One region of the Bariatricus sp. SGI.161 genome, then DNA from elsewhere that is predicted to be linked to it. Evidence: a T-box and tRNA genes for the amino acid it is inferred to sense, from the RefSeq annotation. Region 1 holds a T-box; the other holds one or more tRNA genes.

What was found. A T-box is a leader RNA that pairs with one kind of tRNA and senses whether it is charged. The one in region 1 lies ahead of proS (proline--tRNA ligase), so its partner is inferred to be a tRNA-Pro.
Region 2: it encodes a tRNA-Pro, which carries the amino acid that the T-box ahead of proS (proline--tRNA ligase) is inferred to sense. The anticodon was not compared.

The regions. Positions count from the first base shown of each region.
Region 1 covers NZ_JBNPLX010000004.1:113,688-124,707, forward strand. The annotation lists gene murC (UDP-N-acetylmuramate--L-alanine ligase) at 1-991, opposite strand, end outside; gene ACQRBH_RS03925 (glucose-1-phosphate adenylyltransferase) at 1,223-2,497, shown strand; gene glgD (glucose-1-phosphate adenylyltransferase subunit GlgD) at 2,494-3,612, shown strand; gene spoVG (septation regulator SpoVG) at 3,647-3,922, shown strand; gene ACQRBH_RS03940 (RluA family pseudouridine synthase) at 4,027-4,719, opposite strand; gene ACQRBH_RS03945 (calcium/sodium antiporter) at 4,808-5,773, shown strand; T-box leader at 5,863-6,075, shown strand; gene proS (proline--tRNA ligase) at 6,205-7,644, shown strand; gene ACQRBH_RS03955 (REP-associated tyrosine transposase) at 7,753-8,520, shown strand; gene ACQRBH_RS03960 (CCA tRNA nucleotidyltransferase) at 8,636-9,955, shown strand; gene ACQRBH_RS03965 (MarR family transcriptional regulator) at 10,029-11,020, shown strand, end outside.
Region 2 covers NZ_JBNPLX010000002.1:75,840-86,859, reverse strand. The annotation lists gene ACQRBH_RS01810 (DUF4317 domain-containing protein) at 1-678, shown strand, start outside; tRNA gene ACQRBH_RS01805 (tRNA-Leu) at 755-837, shown strand; gene ACQRBH_RS01800 (hypothetical protein) at 1,003-1,785, shown strand; gene ACQRBH_RS01795 (hypothetical protein) at 1,723-2,640, opposite strand; gene ACQRBH_RS01790 (SufB/SufD family protein) at 2,666-3,592, opposite strand; gene ACQRBH_RS01785 (ABC transporter ATP-binding protein) at 3,611-4,330, opposite strand; gene ACQRBH_RS01780 (MerR family transcriptional regulator) at 4,510-5,673, opposite strand; gene ACQRBH_RS01775 (hypothetical protein) at 5,756-6,136, opposite strand; tRNA gene ACQRBH_RS01770 (tRNA-Leu) at 6,279-6,358, opposite strand; tRNA gene ACQRBH_RS01765 (tRNA-Lys) at 6,412-6,484, opposite strand; tRNA gene ACQRBH_RS01760 (tRNA-Gln) at 6,492-6,563, opposite strand; tRNA gene ACQRBH_RS01755 (tRNA-His) at 6,578-6,651, opposite strand; tRNA gene ACQRBH_RS01750 (tRNA-Arg) at 6,721-6,794, opposite strand; tRNA gene ACQRBH_RS01745 (tRNA-Gly) at 6,848-6,918, opposite strand; tRNA gene ACQRBH_RS01740 (tRNA-Pro) at 6,927-7,001, opposite strand; gene ACQRBH_RS01735 (metallophosphoesterase family protein) at 7,124-7,603, opposite strand; gene rdgB (RdgB/HAM1 family non-canonical purine NTP pyrophosphatase) at 7,620-8,249, opposite strand; gene ACQRBH_RS01725 (THUMP domain-containing class I SAM-dependent RNA methyltransferase) at 8,212-9,429, opposite strand; gene ACQRBH_RS01720 (hypothetical protein) at 9,630-9,812, opposite strand; gene ACQRBH_RS01715 (DUF1700 domain-containing protein) at 10,062-10,523, opposite strand; gene ACQRBH_RS01710 (glutamine synthetase III) at 10,667-11,020, opposite strand, start outside.

The sequences.
Region 1 (11,020 bases):
TTGTAATTCCGTTTATATCACCTTTGTGTTCAAATCGACGGTTAGTTCCATGGAATTCTTTCAGTCCTTTTTTCATGGTTTCCACAGGGATATCCAGAAGATCAGCGGCAACTATTGAGGCCAATGCGTTAGATACATTGTGGTCACCATTGACGGAAAGGGAAATCCTGTCAACAAATGTTCCAGATTTTACCAGATCAAAAGATGCCTCACCTAAGTTATTATGGGAGATGTTGGTAGCACTGTAATCCATGGAACTGTCATTTCCATATACAAGAACCCTGCATTTCAGGCCATCAATGATCTCTCCCAGGTCTGGAATATTGCCATTGATGATTAAGGTCCCGTCTTCTGGCAGGAGTTCAGCAAATTTACGGAAAGAATTGCGGATATCAGCCAGATCTTTAAAGAAATCTAAATGATCTTCATCAATGTTCAAAATGATACCGATCTTCGGGAAAAAGTGAAGAAAGCTGTTGGTATATTCGCATGCTTCTGTTACAAATAATCCAGAATCTCCTACGCGGATATTACCGCCAATTGCCTTTAAAATTCCTCCGACTGAAATGGTAGGATCCATCTCGCCAGCAAGCAGAATATGAGAAAGCATAGATGTCGTTGTTGTCTTGCCATGTGTTCCCGATACGGCGATCGGAACGTCATAGTTGGTCATCAACTGCCCGAGAAGCTCTGCTCTGCTTAACATAGGAAGTCCTTGTTGTACGGCAGCCTGAAATTCTTCATTATCTTCATGAATTGCGGCGGTGTAGACAACAACATCAATTCCCGGGATGATGTTGGATGCTTTCTGTCCGTAAAAAATGTTGGCGCCCAGCTTGGACAGGTGGTCTGTCAAGGCAGATTCTTTGTTGTCAGATCCAGATATGGTAAAGCCCTCTTTTAAGAGAATCTCGGCAAGACCGCTCATGCTGATACCGCCGATTCCGATAAAATGTACGTGTGCAGGCTGATGAAAATTAATTTTATACATAAGATACCTTCCTTTTTCATGAATGTTCTATTTTTATAAAAAAATAGTCATAAAAGTATTTCTCTATCCATATTATTATATACATATATGAGAAAAAAACCAAGTCGTAAATATTTGTGATATTTTAATAAAATGTTCACGAAAAATTCATTTTTTTTGTAAAATTTGTTCACTACTAAAAGAAACTGTGGTATAATGTGAACGACAAGATTACTGAGAAGGGGTGATGACATGAGAAAAAAAGAGATGATAGCAATGCTGCTGGCAGGAGGACAAGGAAGCCGCTTAGGGGTTCTTACAGCAAAAGTTGCGAAGCCGGCTGTTGCTTTTGGAGGAAAATATAGAATTATTGACTTCCCGCTCAGCAACTGCATAAACTCAGGAATTGATACGGTCGGAGTGCTAACGCAATATCAGCCATTACGATTGAACACACATATTGGAATTGGAATTCCATGGGATTTGGATCGTAATTTTGGAGGAGTTACGATTCTACCTCCTTATGAGAAGAGCAGCAACAGCGAATGGTATACCGGTACGGCGAATGCGATATACCAGAATTTGGATTATATGGAGACCTTTAATCCGGACTATGTATTAATTCTGTCAGGTGACCATATTTATAAGATGGATTATGAGGTTATGCTGGATTATCATAAGGAGAATCATGCAGACGTGACTATCGCTGCAATGCCTGTACCATTGGAAGAGGCAAGCAGATTTGGTATTGTGATCGCGGACGGTGACGGTAAGATATCAGAATTCCAGGAGAAGCCACCGCAGCCAAAGAGCAATCTGGCATCTATGGGTATTTATATTTTTAGTTGGCCAGTATTAAAAGAAGCGTTGCTCGCGTTAAAGGACGAGCCAGGATGTGATTTCGGTAAGCATATTATTCCGTATTGTCATAATAAGGGACAGCGGTTGTTTGCATACGAATACAACGGATATTGGAAAGATGTTGGAACGTTAGGATCTTATTGGGAAGCCAATATGGAATTGATTGATATTATTCCGGAGTTCAATCTTTATGAAGAATTCTGGAAGATATATACGAACAGTGAGATCCTTCCACCACAGTATATTTCCGGACAGGCAGTGATTGAAAGAAGTCTGATTGGAAATGGTTCTGAGATTGGCGGTGAAGTACGTAACTGTGTCATTGGTTCGGGCGTAACCATAGAAGATGGTGCCGTTGTCAGAGATTCTATCATTATGAAAGATACGAAGATCAAGAAAGGATGTGTCATTGATAAGTCGATTATCGCAGAGAACTGCGAGATTGGTGAGAATGTTACATTGGGAATTGGCAGTGATGTACCGAACAAACTCAAGCCGGCGATTTATTCATTTGGCCTTGTAACAATTGGTGAGAATTCCGTGGTTCCGGATGGAGTTCAGATTGGAAAGAATACTGCGATTAGTGGTGTTACGACAAGAGAAGACTATCCGAATGGAATACTGGAAGGTGGAGAGACATTAATAAAGGCAGGTGAACGAGCATGAGAGCAGTAGGAATTATTTTAGCAGGCGGAAGTAACAACAAGATGCGTGAACTGACTCAGAAGAGAGCAAGTGCAGCAATGCCGATAGCAGGAAGTTATCGTGCGATTGATTTTGCTTTGAGTAATATGTCTAATTCGCATATACAAAAAGTAGCGGTGCTGACTCAGTATAATGCGCGTTCATTGAATGAACACCTGAATTCATCAAAATGGTGGGATTTTGGAAGAAAGCAAGGGGGGCTGTATGTATTTACCCCTACGATCACAGCAGATAATGGATACTGGTATCGTGGAACTGCTGATGCGATTTATCAGAATCTGGATTTCCTGAAAAGATGTCATGAGCCGTATGTGATCATTACGTCTGGAGATGCTGTATATAAAATGGATTATAACAAGGTGTTAGAATACCATATCAATAAGCGGGCCGACATTACGGTGGTTTGTAAGGATTTGGGGCCGGATGAGGATGCCAGCCGTTTTGGAACGCTGAAAATGGATGAAGATATGCGCGTTTTGGAATTTGAAGAGAAGCCGATGGTCGCAACTTCGAATACCATATCAACGGGAATCTATGTGATCAGAAGAAGACTGTTGATAGAATTGATTGAGCATTGCGCAGAAGAAGACAGATTTGATTTTGTAACTGATATTTTGATCAGATATAAGAATCTGAAAAAAATATATGGTTATAAGATAAAAGATTACTGGAGCAACATATCAACAGTGGATGCTTATTATCGGACGAACATGGATTTCCTGAAACCGGAAGTAAGAAATTATTTCTTCAAAGAGCGTCCGGAGATCTACTCAAAAGTGAGCGACCTGCCGCCAGCGAAATATAATCCTGGTGCGGTGGTTAAGAACAGTCTTGTGGCGAGCGGAAGTATCATCAACGGTACGGTAGAGAATTCTATCCTTTTCAAGAAGACGTTTGTCGGAAATAATTGTGTCATCAAGAATTCAATTATCCTGAACGACGTCTATCTCGGTGATAATACATATATTGAGAACTGTATTGTAGAGAGCCGCGACACGATCAGAGCAAATACACGTCATGTTGGGGAAAATGGTGTGAAGGTAGTTGTGGAAAAGAACGAGAGGTATGCACTATAGTGCAACGGCTTGGAAGAAAGGGGCTAGAAGAAAAATGCAAATCACAGATGTACGCGTGCGTAAAGTAGCAAAAGAGGGAAAATTAAAAGCAGTGGTTTCAATTACTATGGATGAAGAATTTGTAGTACATGATATCAAAGTTATTGAGGGCGAAAAAGGACTCTTTATTGCTATGCCAAGTAAGAAGGCTTTGGACGGTGAGTATCGGGATATTGCACATCCGATTAATTCAGGAACAAGAGAACGCATTCAGAACATTATTCTTGAAAAATATGAAGAGGCATTAAAAGAAGAACCAGCTGAGGAATAAGAAGGATAAAAGAAGAGGGAGTGCTCCCTCTTCTTTTTTGATGAATTTGGGACGGGGGAAATTGAGATTTCCTCCGTCCCAAATTAAAATAACCCTGTCCCTTTTTATAATTCAAAATGTAGGAGTTTGTGTGTTTTAGGATGCTGAAATTCTAGTTTATAGGCACACAGACAGATTTCTTGCCATTCGTTCCGTTCGCTGCAATGGGGATTATACTTGGTGTCCCCGATGATAGGACAGCCGATATTGGCTAATTGTACACGAATCTGGTGATGGCGGCCGGTATCCAGATGGATGTCAAGTTCAGTTTGGGACGGAGTAAAATTAAAATTCCCCCGTCCCCAATTAAAATAACCCTGTCCCTTTTGGATGATTTTGTAGGAGAGTCTGGCAATTTTTGCCCCTTTTGTGTTGGCGGTGCAAATTTTGGCGGTGTTGGTTTTTGTATCTTTTATCATGTAATTTTCTAGCTTGCCTTCATCTTGAGGGGGGCATCCGTCGACAAGGGCACGATAATATTTGCCAAATCCCTGGGAAGTGAGTTGTTTGTTTAGTTCTTTTGCGGCAAATGGAGTCTTGGCAAATACAAGAATTCCTTTAACTGGCTGGTCTAAGCGGTGAATTACTGCGAGGTAGGGTTCTCCTTGGGAAGGATTGGATTGATATATGTGATTTTTTAATAAATTTACCATATCGGGACTGCCGATTCGTTTGCTTTGAGTTGCGATTCCGTGGGGTTTTACGCATACAAGGATATGGGAATCTTCGTATAATATTTCCAGAGTATTTGCTGCCATATATAATTCTCCTTGACTTTGATTCTTTTCGCTCTTATCATTTAACCATAGTGTGAAAGAATATGCAAATGAAACGAGGAAGAATGTTATGGATTATATATTGTTGATAGTAGGGTTTGTTCTGCTGATTAAGGGCGCGGATTTTTTTGTGGATGGAAGTTCGAGCGTTGCAAAAATACTGAAAGTTCCAACGATTATTATTGGACTTACTGTTGTGGCTTTTGGAACCAGTATGCCGGAACTATCGGTCAGCGTCACGGCAGCAATACAGGGGAGTAATGATCTGGCGGTTAGTAATGTTTTGGGGTCAAATATATTCAATCTTCTGGTAGTGCTTGGCTGTTGCGCGTTAGTGAATCCAGTGCAGGCAAAATGGTCTTTGCTAAAGAAAGAATTTCCTTTCTCAATCTTTATCGCGGTAATTTTGCTTTTGCTAGATTCGGATTTTTCCATTGCAAAAGTTTTAAGCGGAGAAGGGACTTTTGTCCTTGGAAGATGGGGCGGACTTTTATTTCTGATATTATTTGCTGTATTTCTCTATGCGACGGTAAGAGATGCTCTTGCATCAAGAAATGAAGTGTCTGAAGTGGAAGAGGATTATAAAGTGATGAGTCCGATGAAAAGTGCATTATATATAATCGGAGGGCTTGCTGGGATTGCGCTGGGTGGCGATCTGGTTGTAGACAGTGCTTGTAATATTGCTGAAACATTCGGGCTTAGTCAGACCTTTATTGGCTTGACAATTGTGGCCCTTGGAACCTCTCTGCCGGAATTAGTGACTTCTATGGTTGCGGCAGGAAAAGGCGAAAATGATCTTGCAGTGGGAAATGTGGTTGGCTCGAATATATTTAATATATTGCTGATTTTAGGAATATCTTCTGTGATCACACCGATTACATTGGATGTTACAGCGGTTTATGATACCGTCTTGTTAATTGTAGCAAGTTTGATCGTTTATTTTTCGGCAATCAGCAAGCGAGAGATTCGAAGAACAGAGGGAGCTTTGTTTTTGCTTGCCTATCTGGCGTTTTTTGTGTATATTTTGATTCGATAGTGGCATGTTTTGTCTTGACAAATAAAAAACAATGGATTAAAATTACGTTTAATTGAATAACCTGCTGGCAATGATGGTTGCAGAAGGCAGGATGGGTGAAGAAGAGGAATAGTAATTACGGATGCAATTCTACAGAGAGGGAATCCTTTGGCTGAAAGATTCTTGTATTGATAAGTAATGAACCTACCTTGGAGCCCCTGTATGAAAGTACAGCGTGACACTAGCGTTAATGGTGACGAGAGAGAGCTGCGAGAGGGTCGCAGTTAACTAGGGTGGTACCGCCGAGCTTTTCGGTCCCTTTGATGGGAACGAGAAGCCCGGTGTTTTTTGTTTTATTTAAAGTCAAAACATTTGACAAAGAGCAGATTGGTTCCCGGCTAAAATTATCGTGGGGCAAGGGCCCTGCTAGAAAAGAAAAGGAGAAGAGAAACATGGCAAAGGAAAAATTAGTAAAAAATATCACACCACGTGATGAAAATTTTGCACAATGGTACACAGATGTTGTTCGTGAAGCACAGCTGTGTGATTATTCAAGCGTGAAAGGATGCTTGAATTATCTGCCAAATGGTTATGCGATCTGGGAACTGATTCAGGCAGATCTGGACAGACGTTTTAAAGAGACAGGTGTGGAAAATGTATATCTGCCAACCTTGATTCCGGAAAGTTTGCTGGAAAAAGAGGCTGAACATATCGAAGGATTTGCACCGGAAGTTGCCTGGGTAACTCATGGCGGTATGGAAAGATTGCAGGAAAGAATGTGTATTCGTCCTACATCTGAGACGTTGTTCTGTGATTTGTGGGCTAAGACAGTTCGTTCTTATAGAGATTTACCAAAGGTATGGAATCAGTGGAATTCTGTTCTTCGTTGGGAAAAGACAACAAGACCGTTTTTACGTTCAAGAGAATTCCTGTGGCAGGAAGGCCATACTCTTCATGCAACTTATGAGGAAGCTGAAGAAAGAACCATCCAGATGTGGCAGGTATATAAAGACTGCTATGCTGAGACGTTGGCAATGCCTTTCGTAGCAGGAAGAAAAGCGGAACATGAAAAATTTGCAGGTGCACAGGATACCTACACAATCGAAGCGCTGATGCATGATGGAAAAGCACTACAGTCCGCGACCAGCCATTTCTTCGGAAGTGGATTCCCAGATGCATTTGGCATTAAATATGTGGATAAGAATAATCAGCTTCACAGTTGTTACGAGACTTCCTGGGGATGGTCTACCAGAAGTATCGGCGGCCTGATCATGGTACATGGTGATGACGATGGATTGGTTCTTCCTCCACACGTTGCACCAGTTGAATGCCGTATTATTCCAATTGCACAGCACAAAGAAGGCGTGCTTGACAGAGCATTTGCACTGCTGGATGAATTGAAAAAAGCTGGTTATAGAGTGAAGATCGATGATTCCGATAAGAGTACAGGATGGAAATTCTCCGAGCAGGAGATCCTGGGTATTCCTACCCGTATCGAGATTGGTCCAAAAGATATCGAAAAGAACCAGGTTGTAGTCGTACGTCGTGATAATCGTGAGAAGATTGTAGTATCTCTGGACGAAATTGCCACAAAATTACGTGACATCTTAGAGCAAGAACAGCAGGATATGTATGACAGAGCAAATGACTTCTTACAGAGCCATATTGATACAGCAACAACGATGGACGAAATGAAAGAAAAATTCCAGGCAAACCGTGGTTTCGTAAAGGCTTGCTGGTGCGGAGATCCAGAATGCGAAGGTGAAGTAAAATACGTCACAGGTGGAGCTGCGACCAGATGTCTGATTGAAGATGAAGAAATGATTTCAGACAAATGTATCTGGTGCGGAAAACCAGCAAAACACATGGCATATTGGGGCAAATCATACTAAGCTCCTTAGTTGGGGACGGGGGTTTTTTCAATTTCCTCCGTCCCAAATTAAAATATCCGTGTCCCTAATTCATTTTGCGGTGTCCCTCTTTGCAAAGGAGGGAGAAAAATGCCAAGAAGAGCAAGACAGGAAAGTTCGACTGGAATGTACCATGTAATGGTGCGTGGATTAAATAAAATGCCGGTTTTTAAAGAAAAAGGGGAAAAAACCCGTATCATCAATTTGATTCGAGAGAATCTTTCTGAGTATGAGGTGGCTATTTTAGCATATTGCATAATGCCAAATCATTTTCATATGTTAATCAAAGCTGATTTGAAAGAATTAGCGTCATTTATGGCTAAAGTCTTAGCCGCATTTGCACATTATTATAATTATAAACATCATAGAATTGGATATGTTTTTCAGGACAGATTTAAGAGCCAATGCGTAGAAAAGGAAAGTTATTTTTGGAACTGCCTTCGATATATCCACAGAAATCCGGCGAAAAATGGAAGCGTGAAAGAAATGTTGGATTATAAATACAGCAGTATGTCAGAATTTTACAGAGGAGTTCGAGACATTCTGGATGAGAAGGCTTTTTTGATGGTAAATCAAAAGTTTCACACAAATCAGGATTTTCTTGAATTCCACAGATTTGAGAGTTGGGATATATTTGACGATGTGGATGAGGATATGGAAAAAAACAACATGAGAATTGCAAAGGAAATTCTTGCAGAATACAAGTGGAAATATAATTTGCAGGAGGAAGAATTGTTTAATTATGTTGAGATAAGAAAAGAATATAAAAAAGAACTAATGAAAGTTTTGCAAATATCACAGAAAAAAGTAATGATTATTATGCAAAATATTAGAGGAGGATTAATAGGGACAGGGTAAAATGAAAAAGGGACACGGTTATTTTAATTTGGGACGGAGGAATTTGAAAAAACCCCCGTCCCCATGTTATGATGGTGTATAGATGAATGTGAGGGAGGATGAGATTGTGGGAAACCTGAATATACAATTGCCGACGAATGTAAGGGTGATTATTGAGACGTTGCAGGGACATGGATATGAGGCTTATGCCGTTGGTGGATGTGTCAGGGATTCGATTCTTGGCAGAGAGCCGGAAGATTGGGACATTACAACGTCTGCTATGCCGCAGGAAACGAAATCTTTGTTTCATAAGACATTTGACACTGGAATCGAACATGGGACGGTCACGGTGCTCCTTGACAAAGAAGGATATGAAGTGACAACGTATAGAATTGATGGCAAATATGAAGATAGCCGTCATCCGAAGGAAGTAACGTTTACGCGAAGTCTGAAAGAAGATTTGCTGCGGAGAGATTTTACGATTAATGCGATGGCTTACAATGACAAAGATGGGCTCGTGGATATCTTTGGCGGTGTGGAGGATTTAAATAAAAAAATAATACGATGTGTGGGAAATGCGAGGGAACGTTTTTCCGAAGATGCACTTAGAATTCTTCGGGGAATTCGATTTGCGGCTCAGCTTGGCTTCTCGATAGAGGAGGAGACGCGGTGCGGGATGCAAGAACTGGCCCCTACGCTTTACAATATCAGCGCAGAGCGGATACAAGTGGAGTTGGTGAAAATGCTCACTTCGGCGCGGCCAGAGTTATTGCGGGACGCATATGATCTTGGTATTACGAAGATATTTTTGCCGGAATTTGACCGTTTAATGGTTACAGAACAAGAGACGCCGCATCATATGTACAATGTGGGAGAGCATACATTACATGCATTGCAGAATGTACGTGCCGATAAGGTGCTGCGATTAACGATGTTGCTGCATGATATGGGAAAGCCGGCGTTAAAAACCATGGATGAAGCAGGTGTGGCGCATTTTAAAAAGCACGCTTTAGAAAGTGAAATTATTGCAAAATCCATATTGAGAAGATTAAAATTTGACAATAATACGATTGGTAAAGTGACGAAATTGGTGCGTTACCATGATTATCGAATGCCTGCAACGGCTAAGAATGTCCGTCGTGCAATGAATATAATCGGAGAGGATCTGTTCCCATATTATATGGAGGTCCGCCGTGCAGATATACTCGCGCAGAGTATGTATCAGAGAGAAGAAAAAGTGAAAAATCTGAATGATATCGAAAAGTTGTATCAGGAAATAGTAGAGACTGGGCAGTGTGTATCATTAAAAAATCTGGCCGTTACAGGAAAGGATTTGATCGAAGCAGGGATGAAACCGGGAAAAGAAATCGGAGATAAATTGAACGAACTGTTGGAAATGGTAATAGAGAATCCTGAATTAAATGAAAAAAACGAACTTTTAAAAAAACTTAAATAAGCTCCTAATCATATTTTATCTTTTTGCATCATACGCTAGAGAGAATATGTAATGTAGAGTGCAGGGGATGGATATGCAGGAGTATGAACAAAGTATATTAGAACAATATGATATTGAAGTCAGCGGCACCCGCAAGACCAGGGGTGCTATTTTATGCGACACAGTTGAAGGAATTCTGTTGCTTAAGGAAGTAAAAGTGTCCAAAAAACGTATTCCTGCGTTATATGAGTTACATGAATATCTTCAGAATCAGGGGTATACACAAACGGATCGGATTGTGCTGACGAAGACGGGGGAATTTCTCTCAGTCTTGGAAGATGGAAGCAGATATGTGTTGAAGCTATGGTTCCGGGGACAGGAATGTGATATTAAGAAACCGTCAGAGCTTTTGGCAGCTTCGGGGAATCTGGCGAAACTGCATACCCTGATGTGTCATAGGATGGAGCATAGTGTGATGCCGGGTGCACATCTTGAAGAGGAGTACCTGAGGCATAATCGAGAATTAAAAAAAGTAAGAAGATTTGTGCGTGGCATCTCTCCCAAGGGGGCGTTTGAATCCTCCTTTTTAAAATATTTTGACCAGATGTATCAATGGGCGGCGATAGCATTAGAGGAATTGGAGAATTCAGATTACGAGAAGCTTTATCAGGAGAGTGTGGAAAATTGCTGTATGACCCATGGGGAATACAATTATCATAATGTCCTGATGCTCTCAGGAAATAATTTTTTGGCAAATGGGAGTTCAGGGAGCGGCAATTATAGAAAAGAGCCCTATGGTATTGCTACAACGAACTTTGAAAAATTTAAACGAGATGTCCAAGTTGAAGATTTGTATTATTTTTTGCGTAAAGTTATGGAAAAGCATGGGTGGAGAGAGAGACTGGGTGATAATATGTTGAATGCATATTCAGCAATCCGCCCACTTACAGATTCAGAGATGGAGTATCTGAAGATTCGGTTGATTTATCCGGAAAAATTCTGGAAAATCGCAAATTCATACTACCATTCAAATAAAGCATGGATATCCACGAAGAGTATTGAAAAACTGGAGCTGGCAATTAGGCA
Region 2 (11,020 bases), on a different contig from region 1:
GAACATATTCTGTGCAGCATCTGTCCGGTCAATCTCACAAAAGCAGGTCTTACCTACAACGCATTGACCAATAATATCGAAGACCGCATCCGTGACTGGATCGTAGAAGCCCCAGTCAAGGGCTTCCTGTTCCCGGCCTTCCAGGACCGCGCCAGTGATGTACATAATATCCTGTATTATACCAAGAAACCAGAAGATCTCCAGCCAGAACTGATCAGCAATGTACTGGGGAGCACCATTCCTCTGACCGCCGGCGATCAGAAGACCACCTTCCAGACTATCATCAGTGATACACTGGGTGATGAATGCGATTATGAAGTCGTCCGCAACATCCACGACAATCTCAACGAGATGCTGGAAGAAAGCAAAGAAAACCCAGATCCTCTGGAACTGTCCAAACCAGATGTTAAGAATCTGCTCACCAGAAGCGGTGTTCCAGAAGAAAAGCTGGAATCCTTCGACGAAGAATTCCAGGAGATGGTCGGTGACAAGAACACCTTACTCGCATCCAACATCGCCAGTGTCAAGACCTTCCAGATTGAGACACCCGACGTGATCGTAAAAGTCAATCCAGAGCGCTCCGACCTGGTAGAGACCCGCGAGATTGATGGCCGGATGTGCCTGGTCATTGCAATCGATGACCACCTGGAAGTCAACGGAATTGAAGTCCGAAAATAGTTCTGCCAATTTTTTTCAAAAAAACACAAAAAGTATTTGCCAAATGATGTTTTATGTGATAGAATATTTTTTGTTAGCGGAGATGGCGGAATGGCAGACGCGCTAGATTCAGGTTCTAGTGGGAGCAATCCTGTGAGGGTTCAAGTCCCTTTCTCCGCATCTATTATTTTTATAAAAAAAACCGAAAACTTCACTGTTTTCGGTTTTTTTCTTTTCTACAATTCTAAAGAAAACCTTATGTCTTCGTGAACTTTTTGTGATATCCCTTGAGACTTTTGACTAAACATACTACAATAAGAAATCGTTTAAGGAGGGTTTGAGTATATGAGTATAAATGGCAACACAGTAAGGAAAGATACCGAGGATTTTTTTGATGATGATTTCGAAGTCATATATCAGGAAGATTTCCCCGACCTAAACTTTTTTGAAGATGAAGATGACGATTACAGGGATGTTCTGTCGAATCTCTCAGAATTAGATGACGATGATGACATTGACTATCTGGAAGAAAATTATGATTATGATGAATATGAAGATGAGGAGGAAAACTCTTCTGAAGAAGATAAGAAGAAGCGCAAAATGCGCCGCAGAGTACCGAATCTGCTCTCCCCTGCAGGAAAAGCTGTTAAAATCGGTGGAAAAATAATCTATAAAGCCGTTAATCTTTTGCTTCGCGGAGCAACTTTAATTTTAATCGCGATAATCACATATACACTGACTGTAAATTTCTGGAATAATTACAGTGCCTACGGAGATATTTTCCATGCTATTACAGACAAAAATTATATCTTAGGCGCTTATGCGGGGATTGCGTTATTCTTACTGCTTTTTGAGGTTATCACTTTTCTGATGGTGTTATTTGGCAGTAAAAAAAGCGGCCGCAAGGGCCGCTGTCAGGATACAGGACGAGGCCTGTTCTCTTTTGTATTGATCTTCGCAGGTTCTTACCTGGCTTACTTATTTCACGGATTCGTTCCGACATCTCCGGATCCACTCCAGGGAGTGCAAGGCGCACTTGCGGTATATGGTACTTTACACACAACATTACTTCCGCTTTGCGCCGCTGGCATTATCAGCTGTCTGATTCGGAAATTCCTGATCCGATAAGCGATTTTTTTCATACTCTTCGTCTTCCGTCTCTACCTGCTTCAGGAAATCAGCATCCTGAGACTTGAGCCGGGGGATGAAGCGTTTCGCGAATCTGCCCTTTCCACGATTCTTCACATAAAAATAACCAATCGTGGAAAATACAACTGCGCCAATAAAGTTAACGAACAGATCTTTCATAGTATCCAGAAGTCCGATATCCAGATAACCGCCAAGACCCAGACTCTGTCCATTGACTACCACATCCGTGATATTGTCAATTTCAACTGGGGTGTTTGCTCCCGCCGGATCCAACATCACAGAGTGAATACTATGTACAATCGTATCTTTCTGCATGTCCAATCCAAAGAAAAGATCCATACTACATTCAAAGAATTCCCACAACACGCCGATCGTCATGGAAAAGCAGAATGCTACAATTGCCACGAACACTGGCGATAATTGTATTGAGAATTTTTTACTTCGGTTCAGGATATCTACCAGTGCGAACCCAATTGCCGCTGCCAGGAATCCGTTGATCGTATGCAGCGCGGTATCCCAGAACGGAAACCTGATATAATAAGCCTGGATCTCTCCAAGGATTTCTGCTGCAAATATAAAGATTAATATCGTAATTTCCAATGCAGTAGGCAGTTCTATTTTCAGATTAATCTGTATAAAGCTTGGGACAAAAAGCAGTAATAATGTCAGAATACACAAGAATACATTTTCATAATTCTTATTAAATATCTGAAGCACCATCATCAATATTACCAGCATACGAAGAACCACATACACAACAAATGAGCTTCTGTGCTCTCTTAGTTCCATATGCATTGCTTTTTTCCATACTTTCAGTCTTTTTTTAATCTTCATCTGATGTCCTTTCTCTGCACATCTCCTAATTCAGGAAATTTTCAATAATAATGGATTCTGCTTCCTCCTCCGTCATACCCAATGTACGCAGTTTCACAAGTTGTTCATCATTAATTCTTCCGATTGCCGCTTCATGGATAATTGCCGCATCCAGATGTCTTGCATTGATCTCCGGAATGGAGCTTACTTCTGCATGATCCATGATGATGGAATCACACTGTACATGAGCATGGCACTTGGCATTCCCTACCGCCTTCGGGTGAAATACCTGCTTCGACTCGCCTTTTGCAACAGATCTGGAGATAATCTGCGCGGAGCTTCCCTCACCATTCATCTGCACTTCCATATTGGATTCTGCAGTCTGACTGTCATGCGTCATTAATTTTTCAATCACATATAACTTGGAATTTGCTCCCATCTCAACATCCGTCTCACGAACTGTAGAATCTACACCTTTAATCTGTGCTGTATCCAGTGTAAATACAGCATCCTCTTCCAGATAAATCTTTGTGACTGGATTCAGCACTCTGGCACCTGTGCCTTCCCCTTCCCCATAATGCTTCTCCTCATAACGGACATTCGCACCCTTTCCCACATGGAAAGAGTGGATTCCATCATGACGGCTTTCGTTACAGCCACTGTTGTGAATTCCGCAGCCGGCTACAATCGTTACATCCGCACCTTCTGCAACATAGAAATCATTATATACTACATCTGTCATACCGGAAGCATCTACCACGACTGGGATATGTACCTGCTCTCCTCTAGTCTCTCCGTCAATATAGATGTCAATTCCTGACTTTTCTTCCTTTTTCTTAATCTTAATATGCTCGCTGTCTCCGTGACAAAGAGCAACTCCATTATGGCGCAGATTAAAAGCTCCTTTTTGCTGGAAACCAGATCCATCGATCTGCTCTAATATCTTTTTTGTAATCTCATCTAATGTGGCCATCTCTAACACTCCTCTCTCTTAGCAGTTCATGCAGGCGCAGCTGTCACCCTTATCCAACAATGTCGGAAGAATCTCATCTTTTGGTCCGATTGCGCCAATATTGCCATCCTCAATTACCATAATCCGGTCTGCCATCTGGATAATACGCTCCTGATGAGAGATAAGGATCAGGCTTTCTTCCTTTTTACTGTGTATCTTTTCAAACTGCTGGATCAACATGGAGAAACTCCAGAGATCAATCCCTGCCTCCGGCTCATCAAAAATACATAACTTATGCTGCTTTGCAAGCACAGTCGCAATCTCCAGGCGCTTCATCTCTCCGCCGGAAAGAGTTGCATCTACTTCTCTTTTCAGATATTCCTGCGCACACAGCCCGACACTACTTAGCAATGCACAGCATTCCGGCTCTGCCAGTTTATGTCCTGCCGCCAGAGACAATAACTTATCCACCGTCATACCCTTGAATCTTGGCGGCTGCTGGAATGCGAAACCGATTCCCGCATTGGCGCGATGATTAATATCATAAGAAGTGATATCCTCTCCGTCCAGTATGATCTGGCCTTCATCTGCCTGTTCAATTCCCATCAACACCTTGGCAAGTGTTGATTTTCCACCACCATTCGGTCCAGTAATGACAAGCATCTCACCATCTTTAACATCAAAACTGATCCCCTTGACGATGCTTCTCTCTATTCCATTTTCATTCACCTTGAATGTCAGATTTTTTACTTCAAGCATATCTGCTTACGCTCCTTTTCCAACTGTATTTTCCAATATATTCTCCTATTATTAATATACACATACTTCACATTATAATCGGTTTTTTCTTTTGTTGCAACATATGGTTTTCCGGACACACATAAAATAGCCTTAATAAAAAGAGCCCGCACGCGAGCTCTTTTATCCAGATTCTCTGATTATCTTAAGATCGTTGTTCCTCTTGACTTGCCCTGCATTGTAAATGCTGCACCGGCGATATTCATCATCTTCGTTGCACTTACGATTGCATAATACCGGCTTCCTCCGCTCTTCGGAGCATCTCCGATTACATGGAACCAGCTAAGTCCAATATATATCGTAAATATAAATGACATCACCGCTGCCGGTATCCACAGGTCACTTAGAATTCCTGCCAACACAGTCAGGATGATTGCATACACAAAGGCCATACCCAGAACATATCTTGCTTTTGAGAAAAATTCTTGCTTTTTCCCTGATAACAGAAAGATCAGAAGTACATATAGCATCATCGCCAGCCAGAAAATCGCAAGATGCATTCCACTTATGGTCTGATTCTTCACTTTTTCTGTACTAAACACGCTACGAACAGCCAATGATATTCCCGCAATAAACGGCGTCAGAACCAAAGCCTCCAAGTGGAAGAATACCGTCAGGGCTTTGACATTTGCGGTAAAATACATACCAATATAGCATATCAAACAGACAATTACCGCCAGAATCAGCCATTTCCACTGGTCAAAGAACAAGGTCTGGCGATTCAGGATCTCTCCCGGATTACTTTTTACCACTGCAATTCTCTTACTCCATGACATTCCTTCATATCTCAAAAAGAAATCCCCCAATAACAGTGCACTAACTGCATTCATGAAATATCCCCACACAAGCATCCATGTCAGATTCTTGTTCAACTGTCCCAGCGTCAGTATCTCCTTGGTAATATCTTCTTTCCAGATCTTCTCAAACTGCTCTTCCCAGATATCCTTTTCCTCCCCCAATATCTGTTCATCCACTTCTTCAAAGGAAATATCCAGCTGTCGGATTGTTCTGCACACCTTTTCAATCTCACGCAGATTCTTCTCTTCCTCACTGATCCGCTCCAGGCGCTTCTCCATAACCTCATCCAGCGAAAGAGCCCCTGCATTCAACATCTTAACATCCGATATCGGAATTCCCAGCGCCCTCAAGACTTTGATTCGTTCCAGATTCTTTACATCCTCTTCTGAATATTCACGGTAATTGTTCTCCCGATTTCTGACTGGATTCAAAAGGCCTTCCTCTTCATAATAACGGATGTTCGCTCTGGTAATCCCCACCCTTTGTTCTACTTCCTTAATCTTCATACGAATCCCTTCCTTTCGTTCTTATATGATGCGATTGTAGGGTATCAAGTTCCCTGAAGGTCAATATATTTCCTGAAACAATTTATTTCCACACAATATCTGCCAAATGTATTTTCTCTATATGAGAATTCCAATCTTCTTTACTATATATCTTCTTATAGAAATTATCTACTTTCATCGTTTCTTTTCCAAATAATCCCCTCTTCTTCTTACAATAATAAACCGTTACTTTCCCATAATATTCCTGGCTTACTCCTGTTGACCGGAAAGTTCCTGACATTGGAGGTATGCCCAGGGTTCTTTTGTCAAAACTAACCAGTAATAAATGATCTTCCGGAACAGGATTGCCAGAAATTATCGAAACGCAGAATTGATTGACACTATCTTTTCTATCATAAAATTCTAAGTCTATTTCTTCCACTATAGCCTTTCTAATCTCATCTATTTCTTTATCATATTTCATATCGATCCCTCCTCTTTCTTTATTTCTTATAGCAATTGTAAAGTATCAAGTTCCTTGAAGGTCAATACTTTCCCTGTAAAAAGATGTCTATATGGACAAAAAAAGCCCCAACCCCCTGAAATCGAAAGGCTGAGACTTTCACTGCGGATGACAGGAATCGAACCTGCACGGTCTCCCACTAGATCCTAAGTCTAGCGCGTCTGCCAGTTCCGCCACATCCGCATAATCCATATAAATGATATCAAAAGGGACCAGCATTCTGATCCCTTTTTTAGTGAGCGTGCGGGGATTCGAACCCCGGACAACTTGATTAAAAGTCAAGTGCTCTACCACCTGAGCTACACGCCCATAATAACTGGGCTAGTTGGATTCGAACCAACGAATGCAGGAGTCAAAGTCCTGTGCCTTACCGCTTGGCGATAGCCCAATAAAAAGAAAAAAGGTGGGTAAAGGGACTCGAACCCTTGATATCCAGAACCACAATCTGGCGCGCTAACCAACTGCACCATACCCACCATATATATTACTTATCGAACTATTGATGTCCAACTAAGTACCACCTTATTCAATTTTTGTGGTTCTAACGAGCCTGGGGGGATTCGAACCCTCGACCTACGGCTTAGAAGGCCGTTGCTCTATCCAGCTGAGCTACAGACTCATAAGACTAGCTCCTTAGAACTATACTTCTTAAATCCCTTATGGCTTTAAGAAAGCGGGTGATGGGAATCGAACCCACGTATCCAGCTTGGAAGGCTGGTGTTCTACCATTGAACTACACCCGCAAAGTCTATCGGGGTGACAGGATTCGAACCTGCGACCTCCTGGTCCCAAACCAGGCGCTCTAGCCAAGCTGAGCCACACCCCGATATTTTATTTTCGTGTCATTTATGTCTTCATCTCCGTGACACAATAGTTATTATATAGCAAGGCTCTCGGCTTGTCAACAACTTTTTTCACTTTTTTACAGTACTTTTTACAACGCACTTTTTACAGATATCGTAATGAGAATTCTATCCTGTCTCCGCCCCCAATTTCCATCACCATATAACTGGGCCTGCGACCTTCTTGCCTTGGATACGCAATGCTTCCCGGATTCAATGTAATAAGATCTTCTTCTCGAGTCAATGTCGGTTTGTGTGTATGACCATACATCACAATATCCGCTCCTCGTGCTCTTGCTTCTTCTTTTAATCGTTCTTCTCCCATAGAGACATAGTAATAATGTCCATGGGAAATAAATATATGGTAATCACCTATCATAAACTCTTCTTCACCCGGAAGATCGGAAAAGAAGTCATTATTTCCTCTGACAATATGTGTAGGACAGTCTTCCAACGCTGTGATATAATCTTCTCCACCCTCGACATCTCCGAGATGAATCAACATATCCATTGGCTTTTCTTCCTCCAGTACCTTTTCCAGATTCCTGTGTGAACCGTGTGTATCGCTTACAATCACTACCTTCATAAGTATCCTCGCAATCTTATCTTTCTCTGGATTCCAGTTTTTTCTCCAGAATCTTTCTCATCTTTCTTAAGCCTTCCCCTCTGTGGCTGAGTTCATTCTTCTTCTCCGGTGCAAGCTGTGCACTGGTGCATCCATACTCCGGAAGATAGAATATCGGATCATATCCGAACCCATTTTCCCCTGCAATCTCATACCCGATGATTCCTTCCATCGTTCCTCTGACCACTTCACTGCTTCCATCTGGGAACGCAGCCGCAATGGCACAGACGAATCTGGCAGTTCTTTTTTCATCCGGCACGCCATCTAATCGGTCAATCAGGTTCTGATTCTTGATATCGTAAGAAGTGTCTTCTCCCATATATCTTGCTGAATAGATTCCCGGCTCTTTGTTCAGATAATCAATTTCCAGGCCTGAATCATCTGCCAGAACCACCGCATTTTTGTATTTCGGCATATTCGCCGCTGCTTCTGCTATTTTGGTCGCTTTTATCAAGGCGTTTTCCTCAAATGTCTTTCCATCCTCTACCACATCTGCCGTAATTCCCGCTTCCTTCTGGGACAGAATCTCCATTCCCAGATCTTCGAGAATCATACGAATCTCTATCATCTTATGTGCATTGCCTGTTGCAAATATAATCTTTTCCATCTGTTTCCTCCCCTTTATTATTTCTCTGTTGTTCTCTGGGCCGTCTGGGCGGTTTTGGCCCCAGGAACTGGTAAAAGTATGTTTTTAACATGCCATTATAAATCTTACGGTTCTTATCCGCCTTTCTTCCAAAATACCTCTCTGCTTCTTCATAAGAAGTAATCATGTACGCAGACCAGGAATCCAGTCGTTTGAAACTGTCGCCAAATGCTCTGTATAATTGCGGCAAGTCTTTCTTGTCTTCCAGACGCTCTCCATAAGGTGGATTCGTAATGATAAATCCATACTTCTTCGGATGGCTTAAGTCTTTGACGTCTCTTTCCTGAAAATGAATCAGATGTCCAACGCCTGCTTCTTCTGCATTTCTTCTGGCTATCTTAATGACTGAGCCATCCAGATCATATCCCTGAATATCCACATCAACCTCGTCATCAATCAGGTCACTGGCCTCATTGACTGCATCATACCATAACTTCTTCGGAATCAGATTCGTCCATTCTTCTGCCGTGAAAGACCGGTTCATGCCTGGCGCAATATTTGCCGCCATCATAGCCGCTTCAATCGGAAATGTTCCGCTTCCGCAGAATGGATCCACCAGAATCCGGTCTTTCCTCCATGGTGTCAGCATGATCAATGCCGCTGCTAACGTCTCCGTAATCGGTGCTTTTCCTGAAACTTCACGATATCCACGCTTATGGAGGGATATTCCTGATGTGTCAATTCCAATTGTAACCACATCTTTCATCAAAAATACCCTCACCGGATAGGATGCCCCATCTTCCGGGAACCATTCCATATGATAATGCTCCTGCAGCCGCCTTACCATAGCCTTTTTCATAATCGACTGTATATCAGAAGGGCTGAAAAGCTTACTCTTCACAGAAGCAGCCTTCGCAACCCAGAACTTTCCATCTTTCGGAATATAATCTTCCCAGGGAAGACTCTTCGTCTTTTCGAACAGCTCATCAAACGTCACCGCCGTGAAGCTCCCGACTTTCCACAATATTCTCTCCGCTGTACGCAAGAATATATTAGCACGGCAGACTGCGTCCGCATCCCCATAGAAAGTGACCCTTCCGTCTTCGACTTCTGAGATCTCATATCCCAAATCAAGAATTTCTCTTTTTAATACCGCTTCCAATCCAAAATGACAGGGCGCAATCAATTCAACTTTCTTCATATAATAATCTCTCTGTTCTCCAATTCTATCTATTTACTTTTCCATCTTACTTTCTTTCTATAGCACTTGTCAACTCACACCGAAAACTTTCTGTTATCCTGTTAAAATCAAAAATATTTTTATACAAAAAACACCGCCTGCGGTAATCATTTTCCACAGACGGTGCTTTCGTACTTCAGTTTCTATTCTGTCAGATCAGATTAGTATTTATCACCGAAGTTTGTGCTGTTCGCATTCTTGTTCTTTGAAGTTGTACTCTGTGTAGATGCATTTCTGTTAGATGCATTCTTATCAGATACGTTTCTGTTAGATGTGTTCTTGTCAGATGCATTTCTGTCAGATGTATTCTGACTGTTGTTAGATGAACTATAATTCTTAGCCATGTTAATTCCTCCTAATCTTTTTGGTTACGAGGTTATTATGTCCGTGCTCTCAGATTTTATGTATCTTTTTCACAAAAATGCTCTTGCAAATATATTAAGTTTTTTTTAATTTTTAACTTGCTTTTTGAACCACCCTATATTATACTTAACAATGTAGAAAGAATACTTTCTACAACCCCTTATTAATTATTTATACTCCCCTCAAAAGACCGATGGCTCCCCCATCGGTCTTTTATTTATCCTATATATCTATTGTCGCCTATTCCCCAGCACTCTTATCACGAACATAATGATCAATAACGGAAGCAAAATCGGGGCAAGAAGGCTTATAAGACCGCCGATCACGGCAACAACTACCATAATGATTCCTACAATTCCCAATATCAGAAGCAATTTTTTCCACCAGGTATCAAAGCCAAATACATGTACATGGCCGCCAGCCTTCTGTTGTTCCTGTTCATATCTTTGATTATATGGTTCATATCCATATTCATCCTGTGTATTACCCTGTATCTCAACAGATTCAATAATTGTCTTGGCAATCGCCCACGGGTCTCCCAACTCCGCGATCACGTCTTCTTCCCTTCGTCCTTTTCTTACTTCATCACTGATATAACTATCGTAATATCTGACATTATCCTGCACAATCGGACCGCTCAGATCATTTGCCAACGCATGTCTTAATTTTTCCAAAAATTCACTTTTTGTCATGAAAGCCTCCTGCATCTATTCTTACATATATCTGTGCCTTACAGTATATTTTCAATAATAAAACCTTGAACTTAGAATATCACATACCCGTTTCCATTCCAAGTCCAAGGTTCTAAAATTTTTCTTATGACTTTATTAAAATCCTATACTTCAAACATAAGATCGCCGTAAGATGGCATTGGCCATGCTTCTTTATCTACGATCATCTCCAGTTTATCAACTGGTGCACGAAGTGCTTCCATAGCAGGAACAACATCGAAATGATAGTATCTTGCCTGCTCTTCGCCTTCTTCCATTGCTGCTGCTTTATCAGTGATTACAATAAGCTCTTCTAATGCTTTCTTTGTCTCTGTAAGTAATGCAGAGATTTCTCCCAGCAATTCAGCCTGAACAGATGCATCTGCGCCAGCTTCCTTCACTACAACAACTGTATCTGCCAGAGATTTTGTATACTTAATAACTGCAGGAACAATCTGCTTACTTGCCATATCGATCAT